Regions from separate parts of the Ochrobactrum sp. EDr1-4 genome, predicted to be linked through region 2. Evidence: predicted binding sites of a transcription regulator. Region 2 holds the regulator's gene; the other holds the start of a gene.
What was found. Region 2 encodes LexA, which represses DNA repair genes until DNA is damaged. Its sites were predicted from a motif close to TGTTCNNNNTGTGTTCNG; they were not measured.
Positions count from the first base shown of each region.

Region 1: a site for LexA is predicted at 2,124-2,141, ahead of ACOZHT_RS15825 (DNA polymerase IV). Genes of this name have one in related genera too.

Region 1 covers NZ_JBLZOF010000004.1:202,163-208,637, forward strand. Annotated here, with positions in the region: gene ACOZHT_RS15810 (protease) at 1-363, shown strand, start outside; gene ACOZHT_RS15815 (heme/hemin ABC transporter substrate-binding protein) at 519-1,340, shown strand; gene rnk (nucleoside diphosphate kinase regulator) at 1,400-1,810, opposite strand; gene ACOZHT_RS15825 (DNA polymerase IV) at 2,158-3,495, shown strand; tRNA gene ACOZHT_RS15830 (tRNA-Cys) at 3,632-3,705, shown strand; gene ACOZHT_RS15835 (hypothetical protein) at 3,723-3,917, opposite strand; gene ACOZHT_RS15840 (hypothetical protein) at 3,973-4,170, shown strand; gene ACOZHT_RS15845 (pore-forming ESAT-6 family protein) at 4,449-4,832, shown strand; gene ACOZHT_RS15850 (hypothetical protein) at 5,748-6,131, shown strand.
Region 2 covers NZ_JBLZOF010000003.1:219,223-225,697, reverse strand. Annotated here, with positions in the region: gene ACOZHT_RS12090 (ComEC/Rec2 family competence protein) at 1-1,889, shown strand, start outside; gene lexA (transcriptional repressor LexA) at 1,950-2,669, opposite strand; gene glp (gephyrin-like molybdotransferase Glp) at 2,790-4,004, opposite strand; gene moaC (cyclic pyranopterin monophosphate synthase MoaC) at 4,028-4,504, opposite strand; gene trpC (indole-3-glycerol phosphate synthase TrpC) at 4,508-5,308, opposite strand; gene trpD (anthranilate phosphoribosyltransferase) at 5,325-6,344, opposite strand; gene ACOZHT_RS12060 (peptidyl-prolyl cis-trans isomerase) at 6,365-6,475, opposite strand, start outside.

The sequences.
Region 1 (6,475 bases), on a different contig from region 2:
ATCGACGCAGCACGGCTGCGCCGGTTTTGGAAACACTATCGCGAAACTGACACCTATAATCTGACAAACAGAAACTGTTCAAGCGCAGTCGCAGATGCACTCGATGCCGCTCTTGAAGGTGTCTATCGCGAACACAGATGGCCAGTATTCAAAGCGCTACAAGCCCTTGTATTTCCGGAATTATGGGCAGCTGGGCTCATGCGAAAACGCGCTGAATCCATGGCGTGGACACCCGGACTTGTCCTTGACTATGCACGTGCATTATCAGCTTTGGTCGACCATTCCGAACGCCCGTCAGCAAAACAGAGCTTCCGTCTTGTGAAAAAATATTCACCACGCAAATCGAAGGCTCGTGCCGGTTAAAACACGTGTTAATGCCACATGATTTAACTTGATTATTTTACTCATATTAAATAGATTTCTCTGATCTATCATACAATAAAATGGATCAGGCCGAAGTGCATTTTATATCAGGTACTCGCGTTTTACCTTTCGGCAGAGTCGCAAAATCTTTGCTGGTGCTCGTAATTCTTTGCATCGCACCACCGACAGCATTTGCCGAAAGCGATGAAGCAAAACGCATCGTCTCACTCGGCCCTGACGTGACCGAGATCATATTCGCGCTTGGGGCTGGCGATAAAGTTATCGCAGTCGACCGCAGCAGCAAATATCCCGCTGAAACAGCGAACAAGACAAATGTAGGCTATCGCCGCAGTCTGTCGCCGGAAGGCATTCTGGCGCTTAATACCGACCTTATCATTGCTTCCGAAGATATTGGGCCACCTGAAACAACCGATGTGCTCAATCAATCGGCGGTCGAAGTGTTTTATGTGCCCGTTGACAACAGCCGCGAGGGCCTCATCAAAAAAATCGGGCTGATCGCAAAGCGGCTTGGAGTTGAGAAGCAGGGTGAAGCTCTGACACAGACGGTTATAGATGATTTCGATGCAGCCACGGCCTATGCCAAAAAGGTTTCGGCGGACAAGCAGAAAAAAGTTGTATTTTTCCACGGCCTTGCAAAGCTGAGTGGTGCCGGAAGCGACACAGCGGCAGATGCGTTTATTCGCTATGCTGGCGGGACAAACCCTTTGTCTATTTATTCTGGATATAAGCCAGTATCGGAAGAATGGCTGGTCAAGGCGGAACCAGATGTAGTTCTGATGCTATCAGATGGTGCAGGCGGGCCAACACGCGAGGATGTTTTCTCCCATAAAGCATTACAAGAGACTCCCGCTGCACGCAGTCAGTCACTGGTTGTTCTTGAAGGGCCTTACATGCTGGGATTTGGCCCACGCACAGCCGAAGCGATCCGTAAGCTGGCGGCTGCGCTCTACGAATAACTCAACAAAGAGCCCCGGAAAACCGGGGCTTCATCACTTCCGATATTCAATGATGTTTATTAAGCACTCGCAGATGCGGCCTGAGAAACACTCAGAACGCTAAGCTCGTGTGCCTTGCCATCACGTGCAGTCCAGGACATCGACTGACCGGGCGTCAAGCCAATAAGTGCTGTACCAATCGGCGTGAGAATCGAAATCTTACCCTGCGCAATATCTGCTTCACCCGGATAGACCAGTGTTACCTTCCGTTCGTGGCCATCATTGGAGCGAAACTCCACAGTCGAGCCCATGCAAACAACATCAAGCGGCAGCTTCTTCTGCGGAACGACCTTTGCGCGATCCAATTCCTGTAACAGTTCCTCAGCAACTTCTTCCAGTTTTTCGGAGACGTTACCGGCCAGAATTGTCAGGCGTTCGTTGTCGATGTCGCTTACAACGATCTTTGGCTTCTTACGGTTCTTTACGCTCATGACGTTCGCTCACTGCTGTCTAGTGATGATTGCTCTCCGCGACGATTCTCGTCCGGAATAACTGATTATTTTTTTAAGAAAGCGCTTTTAACAATTCCGCTTGCAGCCAAGCGGCAAACCGTCCCCCGGAATCCTCTGCGCTAAGCAGGACTCGAGGGTTGCTATCCCATGATCGGTTGGAACCGATGGAGTATGGATGCGAAACGGTTGTTCATGTTGCTAAACTTGGTGATATCCTTGGCAATGTCAAGTGCACAACTGACAGTGTGACCGAGTAACGATGGTATTACTGTGGTTTAATGCTATAAATCGATGTTCCTTTTATGTTCACAAAGCAGCATCCAGCTATGATCGATTCACATGCCGCAAATAATTCGGAGCAAGGTTTCTGCCGCGATTGCCTATCGCCGCAAAAGCTTGCAACGACGCGACGTTGCAATACGTGCGGCAGTCCGCGGCTTGTACGTCATGCAGAGCTTTACAAACTCTCACTGGCCCATGTCGATTGTGATGCTTTTTATGCTTCTGTTGAAAAGCGTGACAATCCAGATATTCGCGACAAACCAGTCATTATTGGCGGCGGTACGCGCGGGGTCGTCTCCACCGCCTGTTATATAGCGCGCATTCATGGTGTGCGCTCCGCCATGCCTATGTTTAAAGCGCTGGAAGCTTGCCCAGAAGCTGTGGTTGTTAAACCCAACATGGAAAAATACGCACGTGTAGGCCGTGAAGTTCGACAACTGATGCATGAACTTACGCCGCTCGTCGAACCCATCTCTATTGATGAAGCATTCCTTGATCTCGAAGGCACCGAACGCTTGCACCGCGCACCTGCAGCTTTGGTTCTTGCTCGCTTCGCCAAACGTGTCGAAGACGAAATTGGCATTACAATTTCAGTCGGGCTTTCCTATTGCAAATACCTCGCCAAGATAGCCTCTGATCTACAAAAACCACGTGGATTTTCTGTCATCGGAGAAGCCGAAGCACTGGATTTCCTGCGTGATAAGCCGGTGAGTATGATCTGGGGAGTTGGAAAGTCGTTTAATGCGAAGCTGGAAAGCGATGGCATTCGTACAATCGGCCAATTGCAGACAATGGATGAAGGCTCGCTGATGAAGGCTTACGGCACGATGGGCCAGCGCCTTTTCAGACTGTCACGCGGACAAGACAGCCGCAAAGTCGAACCAGAACACGACATGAAAAGCGTTTCCGCAGAAACCACCTTCAACAAAGATCTCTCGCAAGAGCGCGATCTCGTACCTGTCCTACGTGCATTGTCGGAAAAGGTTTCGCATCGTCTTAAAAATGCTGACATTGCTGGGCGCACTGTCATCCTTAAACTCAAGACGCAGGATTTCAAGCTACGGACCCGCAATCGCCAGCTCGCAGACCCCACACAGCTTGCTGATCGCATTTTCCGCACAGGCCTTCAGCTTTTAGAAAAAGAACTGGATGGCACCAAATTCAGACTACTGGGTATTGGTGTAGGAGAATTGTCAACCGATGATCGCGCGGATCCGCCGGATCTGGTTGATACGGCAGCCACAAAGCGTGCGGTAGCGGAAGGCGCAATTGATAGCTTACGCAACAAGTTTGGGCGCAATGCGGTGGAAACTGGCTACACCTTTTCCAAAGGCAATCTAGCGAGAACACAAACACCGTCGGATCGAGACCCAGATGAGTAATCGCAATTAAGACATTTAATTAGAAAGCCTTGGAGAAATGTCGCACAATTGTCCGTAACGGCTTGACGAAGCGTGTCTGGATCAATATTGGAACTCATCAAGAGTGGACTGACTGATTTGACAGCGCTCTTCGGAAGGCCTCATGGCGGAGTGGTTACGCAGAGGACTGCAAATCCTTGCACCCCGGTTCGATTCCGGGTGAGGCCTCCAACATTTACCCAAAATCATTATAACTGATTGAAATCACTTTGATACTTATCAAGGTGTGGCAATCGGTTCTCAACGTGTTCCGCCACACCTAAGTCGGGTGTGGCAATCGGTTCACCTTCCACCCCTTCACGCAAAATAAATTTCATCTGTGCATGCGGCGTATTGACTCTTTCTATTAGCATGAACAAAATAAGAACATCGATGGCGGTCATGTTTAACACAGATATACGGATGGCGTGTGTATCTGCTTTTTAATGGAGCAGTACAATGAATGCGGTTACGCAAGAAAATGAATACGACAATGAAATCGAGCTCGTCCTCGCCTATCACAAGGGCGACGTGCGAGCAGCGATTGAAGCGCTTTTGAAAGACCGTGATTTCCTCGTCAAAGAAATCGAGTATGCCAGCCTTGCAATGTCGATGGGCTTCGCTCGCGGCTGGAAGCCAACTGTGTTTACAAAATGAGCAGATCACGCGTCGAGCCACCAAAGATGCTGATCAACAAGGAAGTGCCAAAAGCTTGTTTTAAATTGTGGCAGGTCAATTTCTTATAGCAGGAATAACGGCTTCCATTCTCTGAGTATAAATTTCTCCACAAAGTTTACTATGGCGTGAACATTGGCGTAAAGTTTGAATATCAAGCTTTAATGAAACTTGTTCCACCAAATATCATCAATAGGTTGCGGCCATATATTTAGCCCATTAGAAAATGATACCTATAACTGCAAAAAATGGAGAAATATATGCGCCGTCTAATTATTGCAGCAGCAATTACCGGAACAACATTGACTTCCGCATTTGCTCAACAGCCAACGCCTGAACAGATGGAAATGGCTTACAATGCCGCGCGCAATCAGCTTGGCGTGCTCTCATACTGCCAAGAAAAGGGATTTATTGACGGCAGCGCAATCGAAGTTCAGGCAAAGTTGATGACGCTAGTTCCAACTCCTGCTGACGTATCTAAGGGCGATGCAGCTGAAGCCCTCGGTAAAGAAGGGAAAGTTTCCGCTATGGGCATGGAGCAGGACATTCAAACGTCAGCAAAAGCTCAGGGCATCGATGAAGCTAAGCTTTGCGAAATGATGGCTAGCACCATTAAACAAGCAGCAGCCAACTTGCCAAAGTAAAAAACAGCCCCGCTCCTATTCAGTGCAGCGGGGCTGTTTCTTATCCTGTACCAGTACAGCAAGAGCCTGATCGAGACGGGTGTTTGTACCCCTTGACGCTTCTCTGGTCTCGTCCCTCAATTCACGCACGCTATCCCGCAACTGTTTCACATGATCGTCTAAATCAACACGTCGAACATACTCATCTCGTGTTCGGTTGATCCATTCATGTAGCTGATTACTCCCTGATTGATTTTCTCAGAGAGCGATCGGAACGCAGCAACCAACGCGATGACAAATGAAACAATCATTGACGCGGATATCTACGATATGAAGCGGTACTGCACCCGCAAAAAACAAGAACAGACGACAGCAAAGCTGCTGCCATGACACTGAAGCCAAAGAGCATATCGTTCTCCTATGTTTGGACAATAAAAAAGCCGCACTAGGCGTGGCTGAAAAGTCCGGATTATCCGGTTTATGGAACACCACCTACCTAACCAGACAAGCGGTTGATTTAGTTAAATATTTCGGCCAATTACGGGAAATTCCCATGATTTAAGCACCACCATCAATACCTGTGCTTTGTGCGGAAACCTTTCGGGCATTATTCGAGTGATCGACCTCATTTTGAAAGGATCGATCCCATGCAGCGCCCTAGCTTTTCCGATATTCTCAACCTCTTGCGCCTCATCCTTGACGCCGGGAAGGTATTCGGTTGGTGGTGACCAGAACGGGTCTGGCGCTACCCAGACAGTGGGAGTAAATCGTGGTGTGCGTTGCACCAACACCTTCTATACTCAGGCTGCTTGCTCACGGTGCACCGTTATCGCATCTGACCTTGCGCTTCTGCTTTCAGCGCCGCCGTTCTGATTTGGTAAACGAATTAAGATACGATATGTAGCCCGTGTCTATACTCATCTAAGGGCTAAAATCGTGAGATATATATCAAAAATCTTTGCTTCTGTTCTGGGCCTAGTCATCTCACCAGAGCCCGCTCTAACTTCAACTATTGCCGGACGGATCGCGATACACATCAAACTTGCTGATGATAATTTTGGCGCATCAGGAGAAACATTCGAACTATACTCATTCGAAGATGAACTGGAACAAGCGATGGGGGATGCTGCAAGTCTTGAAGGGCATGAGATAGGCGGTGGATATTTTAAATCCTATTTCACTGCTTCAAATATCGATATAGCCCTTAGACAATCACATGAGATGCTCAGTTCCCATGAATTCAAGTCGACTTCCTTTATTCTAATTACCTATTCAGACAACCAAACTAAGCGAATTGAATTGCCGATAACTGAGCAATGATCTTTGCGCTAGTCGGACTCTGTTGGGCGAGGCTCTCACAACGTCTTTACGCCACCATTAACCAACCATGGCTATTTTCGCTGGCCGTCAGCTACTTGCGAGGATCGGCGCTTATACGCTCGATGTGCAAAACGCCCTCGCATTCCGTTGAGGCGTCACACCTCATTCTCGAACCATCGCCGATGCATCCGGCCCATAAACTCTGTAGTTACTGAAAATCCTGAGGCATCGCCAATTACCGCGTCAATTCCACAGCGAGGGCATATGGCTGTATCGTCATCGTCAGTCCATTCGGCAACTTCATTTGGACTGTATATTTCAAGACAATAGAAACAACCGCATTT
Region 2 (6,475 bases):
GCAGCGGCTTGACTGGTTTCGCTCGCTTGCGTGTACCTTCTGGCCCTGTTCGACCAGGAAACTACGACTTTGCCTTTCATGCTTATTTCGGAGGGATAGGAGCGAATGGCTTCTTTTTGGGAACACCGAAAGTCGCTGATGTGCCAGCGCCAAGTGAGATATTTGCTAAAATTTCGGGCGCTATCGCCCAATTACGGGTGCATGTTTCTGAACGTATTGCGGAAGTGCTTTCAGGCGAGGATGGGAGTGTTGCTGCCGCGCTGATCGCCGGAGAACGAGCGGGGATAAGTGAAGAAACAAATGAGGATCTGCGCAAAGCGGGTCTCGCGCATATCTTGTCCATTTCCGGTTTACATATGGTGTTGGCTGCGGGTGTCGTGATGATGTCATTGCGATCAATATTCGCACTCGCGCCAGCGTTTAGTGCCAGATATCCGGTCAAAAAAATCGCTGCATTTCTCTCGCTTCTAAGCTGCACGTTCTATCTGGCAATGTCAGGTGCTGACGTCGCTGCACAACGAAGCTATGTGATGATTGTTGTGATGCTCTGCGCGTTGTTGGCGGACCGTGCGGCGATCAGTATGCGCAATTTGGCGATTGCCTCAGTGGCAATGATTGCAATCTCCCCGCATGAAATTCTGGGGCCAAGCTTTCAAATGTCGTTTTCAGCCACCGCAGGCCTGATTGCAGCATTTGCTTGGTGGAGCGATAGGAAATCTCGTAAACAAACAGCGATTGAAGATCGTCGCGCCAAGCCGCGCGGGATCGTTTCAAAAATGCTTATACCAGCTGTCGCGACGGGAGCGACGTCTATTGTTGCCGGTGTGGCCAGCGGAATTTTTGCAGCCTATCATTTCAATAATACGGCTCCGTTTGGACTCGTTGGCAACGTATTGGCGCTACCCGTTATCTCTATATTGGTTATGCCATTCGCAGTGTTGAGCCTGTTATTGATGCCGCTGCATCTCGATTGGCTACCATTGCAGATTATGGGCTTTGGCGTTTTACTGGTGAGACATATTGCAAGTTTTGTCGCCAGCTTTTCGCCAGATGGTAATCCGGGTGTTATGCCAGCAAGCACGCTTATTCTCTGGACACTGGCGCTTGTTATAGCGGTTGTGTTTACAACAAGGATGCGATGGTTGGCGTTACCGTTCGTAGTGATCGGACTTGCCATATTTATAAGAACACCGCTGCCAGATGTTCTTGTGAGTGAAGATGCGAAATTTGTGGCTGTTCGGCTGCCCGATGGAAATTTTGCGGTCAACCGTAGCAGGCCTCCAAAATTTACTGCGCAAAACTGGCAGACGGCCTATCTGATTAAAGAGTTTATTCCGCCGCAGGTGGTAAAAAAACAGAGCCCAATATCAGCTGAGGAAGCCTTTGTTTGCGAAGAAGGCTTGTGCACGATCCCGCTGCGGGACGGTAGAATGCTGTCTTATACCGCAGATGAAGGAATGAAAGAGGTTGCCTGCAACATTGGTGATGTCGTCATTCTTGCTATAGCCGGAAAGGAACTGAGCTGTGAGCGTTCCAATGTTTTGATGGTTGACCGACAGGAACTAGCCTTAAAAGGCACCTTGGAGCTCAGGCTGGGGTATAAGCTGCTACGTGTAAGCGCTTCTGCGATCAACTATGACGAAAACGGTATTACGCAAGAGAATAAAATTTACCGCTTCGCCCGAACCAAGACGACTAATTTAGCCGGCTACACTGATCAATTGACCTTTTCGGTCGATGCGCCAACGCGCCCGTGGCATTTGCATCGTCTCTATTCGCGAGCGGCGAGGGGGCTTCCTGATCGCGAATATCAAAAGAGAGCAGGCATTGAGAAAAGCAAAGCTTACGACGCGACACAAAACCTTACAGAATTCTCAGAGCCGCTTTAATTCATCGCACTGCTTAAGAGGAATCACAGTGAGCTGCACGTTTCCTCAAAATGCAGTCATTTAATAGCGCCGGATGAGACCGATTAGCTTACCCTGCACCCGCACACGATCTGGACCGAAAATGCGTGTTTCATAAGCGGGGTTAGCTGCTTCCAGAGCAATAGACGCACCTTTGCGACGGAAGCGCTTCAATGTTGCTTCCTCATCATCGACGAGTGCGACAACGATTTCTCCCGGATTGGCTGTCTCGCCGCGCTTAATGATGACGGTGTCGCCATCAAAAATTCCGGCCTCAATCATCGAGTCGCCTTTGACTTCCAGCGCATAATGCTCGCCAGCGCCCAGCATTTCGAGTGGCAGGCTGATAGAATGTGTTTGATTTTGAATTGCTGAGATTGGCACACCTGCTGCAATTCGCCCCATCATCGGTATGGAAACAGTCGCGGGAGCGTCATCATTTGCCGTAACAGGGGCAGGACGTACCGGCGGTGGTGGAGCTTTGCCGAGGCTTCCTTCGATGACACTTGGGGCGAACTTCTTTTGCGCGTTCAAGCCCGGAGCAATTGAATCTGGCAGGCGAAGAACTTCCAGCGCACGAGCGCGGTTGGGAAGCCGTCTGATAAAACCACGCTCTTCCAACGCCGTAATAAGGCGATGAATGCCCGATTTTGAAGCCAAATCGAGAGCCTCTTTCATCTCGTCAAACGACGGAGGGATGCCCGTCTCTTTAAGACGTTCATGAATGAACAGCAGAAGCTCGTGCTGTTTACGGGTCAACATGCGCTATACCCTCCGGACCAGAATCAAATAAAAACAAAACCAGAACGAACCCTATATGTTCCAGTCTTGTTCCGCAATGGTTTTAAAATGATTAATGGTCGAGAGAAGGGGCTGAGTTCTTTACAGCATCAAGATTGTGCAGGCATCGCCAGCGTCTGCTGCCGGGGCATGCTCATCCCGGATTAGCAATGCTTGAGAGCGAGCCAGTGCCGAAAGCATCGACGAATCCTGAACGGGGAAAGGTGTTGCAATCAGTGTGCCGTCAGATGCCTGACTAACGGTCGAGCGTACATAGTCGCGCCGGTGATCATTGGCTTTCATCGCCTCACCGAGCTTGGCTGGGCGTATATCTGCGTTCAGCTGCGTGCCGGAAAGTTTGGCGACAAGTGGGCGCAGATAAACAAGGCTGCATACAAGGCTGGAAACCGGATTTCCCGGAAGCCCGATAACATGCACTGTTTTGTCAGAAACTGTTTTGCGCCCATACATCAGCGGTTTACCGGGGCGCATTGCGATTTTCCAGAAATCGAGATCAACACCACAATTCTTTAAAGCGCCGTGAACGTAATCGCGATCTCCAACGGATGCGCCACCAATCGTCACCAGAATGTCGATGCCATCTGCAAAAGCTTCGCTGATTGCTGTTTCTATTTTGGCCGGATCATCAATGATGATGCCCATATCTTTCGGCTCACCACCTGCACGACGAACGATTTCCGCAATGCCGACACTGTTAGAGGCGACGATCTGGTCAGGGCCGGGGATTATTCCGGGCCGAACAAGTTCATCGCCGGTAGCGAGTATTGCGATACGCGGCTGACGAAACACTGAAATTTTTGCATTGCCGCTCGCTGCTGCAAGCGAAAGCGCTGGCGCATCAAGAGAACGACCGATTGGTAGCACCACGTCGCCGGGCGCAAAATCGAGGCCAGCGCGACGGATATGGCGGCCTACGTCTAATCCCTCACGAATCTTGAGCTTTTCACCTGATCGTTCAGTATCTTCCTGAATAACAATACTATCAGCACCAGTGGGCATGGGTGCGCCGGTAAAAATGCGTACGGCTTCGCCTCGTTTGAGCGCGCCTTCAAAGCGTTTGCCGGCAGCTGATTCGCCGATGACAATGAACTCAAGGGGATAGTTGATGCGTTCGGGCGCGATTATCGCATAGCCATCCATCGCCGAGCAATCAAAGGGAGGCTGTTGTAGTTTAGCCTGAACGTTTTCTGCAACGACCCGTCCGCCCGCCTCAAAAAGCGAGATTGTCTCTGTTCCATGCGGTTGAGCACTACTCAGAATGCGTGCAAGGGCTTCATCGACCGGTAACAGCGACATGGGGTTTCCTCTTGTCTGGATAATCAGGCTTTCCAGTCGCCCGACTTGCCGCCGCTTTTTGCCGAAACGCGAATATCGGTAATTTCCATATGGCGATCCACAGCTTTGGCCATGTCATAGATTGTCAGGCAGGTGACCGAAACGGCAGTCAGTGCTTCCATTTCAACGCCGGTACGACCTTTTAGTTTTGCGGTCGCAGACACGCGCAAGCCGGGCAGGGTTTGGTCGGGTTCGATCTCGACGGACACTTTGGTGAGCATCAGCGGATGACAGAGCGGAATAAGATCAGCGGTCTTTTTCGCCGCCATAATGCCAGCAAACCGTGCTGTGCCAATGACATCGCCTTTGGCTGCATTGCCGTCCAGAATGAGCGCCAGCGTTTCTGGCTTCATTCTGACAGCACCTTCGGCAGTCGCCACGCGGTCTGTCTCTGCCTTGTCGCCAACATCGACCATATGGGCGGCACCAGTCTGGTCGATATGGGTGAGCTTTGCCGTCATTATTTATGCCTTGCCAGTCAGAAGTTCGCGGGTGGCGCTGGCCACATCATCTTTGCGCATCAAGCTTTCGCCAATCAGGAATGTGCCAATATTCGACTTTTCGAGGCGCAGACAGTCATCATGGCTGAAGATGCCACTTTCGCCGACGAGGAGACGGTCCGAAGGTACCATTTTTGCAAGACGCTCTGAAACGGCGAGGTCGAGTTCGAAGGTACGCAGATTGCGGTTATTGACACCAACAAGACGCGATGAAAGTTTCAACGCGCGTTCGGTTTCTTCTTCGTCATGCACTTCAATCAGCGCATCCATGCCAAGCTCAAAGGCGGTTTCTTCAAGCGCTTTGGCGACATTGTCATCCACGCTTGCCAGAATGATCAGAATGCAATCCGCACCCCAACTGCGCGCTTCATAGACCTGATAAGTGTCGAACAGGAAATCCTTGCGCAGCGCAGGCAGTGAGCAAGCGTTGCGTGCGGCGGTAAGAAACTCCGGTGCGCCTTGAAACGAAGGTGTATCTGTCAGAACTGAAAGACAGGCCGCACCACCATCTTCATAGGCTTTTGCCAATGCGGGTGGATCAAAATCCGGACGGATAAGACCTTTTGACGGGCTTGCCTTCTTGATCTCGGCAATAAGAGCAAACTTGTTGGCAGCGCGCTTTGCTTCGAGTGCTTTGAGAAAACCACGCGTTGCTGGTTGATCCTTGGCCCGTGCCTTTACTTCATCAAGTGGAAGGCACGCCTTTGCAGCAGCGATTTCTTCGCGCTTATAGGCTTCAATTTTCCGCAGAATGTCGGTGGACATAATGTGATCCTCTCCGTCAGAGCGGCTTGTCGTTTGATACAGCGATAACTTTTTGCAGAACGGCCAGCGCCGCACCGCTATCGATTGATTGCGCGGCGAGTGCGATGCCGTCTTTAATGTCTTTTGCTTTACCGGAAATCACCAGAGCTGCACCGGAATTCAGCAGTACAATGTCACGATAGGCATTCTGTGCGCCTTCAAGCACTGCAAGCAGTGCCTTGGCGTTAACTTCCGCATCGCCACCTTTGAGTTCAGACATATCGACGCGACGAAGCCCGACATCTTCCGGCTGAAGCTCAAATGTGCGGATCGTACCGTTTTCAAGCGCTGCAATTTTTGTGGTGCCAGCGGTGGTCATTTCGTCAAGGCCATCGCCATAGACGACCCAAGCGGTTTCTGAACCCAGAGCTTGGAGGACTTCCGCCAGTGGCTCTACCCATTCGGCAGAGAATACGCCAACGAGTTGGCGCTTTACGCTAGCCGGATTTGAAAGCGGGCCGAGAAGATTAAAAATTGTGCGGGTGCCAAGTTCGACACGCGAGGGCCCCACATGCCGCATTGCAGAATGATGCATCGGCGCGAACATGAACCCGAGACCAGCTTCATTAATGCTGCGCCCAATAGTATTTGCATCGGCCTCGATGTTGACGCCCAGCGCTGCCAAAGCGTCGGCAGCACCTGATTTTGATGAAAGTGCGCGATTGCCGTGTTTTGCAACTGGCACGCCTGCGCCCGCAACGACGATGGCAGAGCAGGTCGAAACATTGTAGGAGCCGGACTGATCGCCACCGGTGCCAACAATATCGACCGCATCTTCTGATCCTGAAACAGGCAGCATGCGGGAACGCATGGAAGCAACAGCGCCGGCAATCTCCGGCACTGTTTCACCACGAACACGCAAGGCCATCAGGAAGCCACCGATCTGCGAAGGAGTGGCCTGACCGGACATCATAATGTTGAAGGCTGCTTTAGAATCCTCGAACGACAGTGGTGTGCCGGTGGCAGCCTTGGCGATATAGGGTTTTAAGTCAGCCATTCTCTTATGTCCGCCGCTTATCAGAATGCCAGTGCGTTGTTGATGGCAGTCTGGTTGATCTTGACCGGATACTGCTTCTGCAACTCACCAACCAGCTGTTCGAGAACATCGTCGGTCAGCGTGCTTGCAAG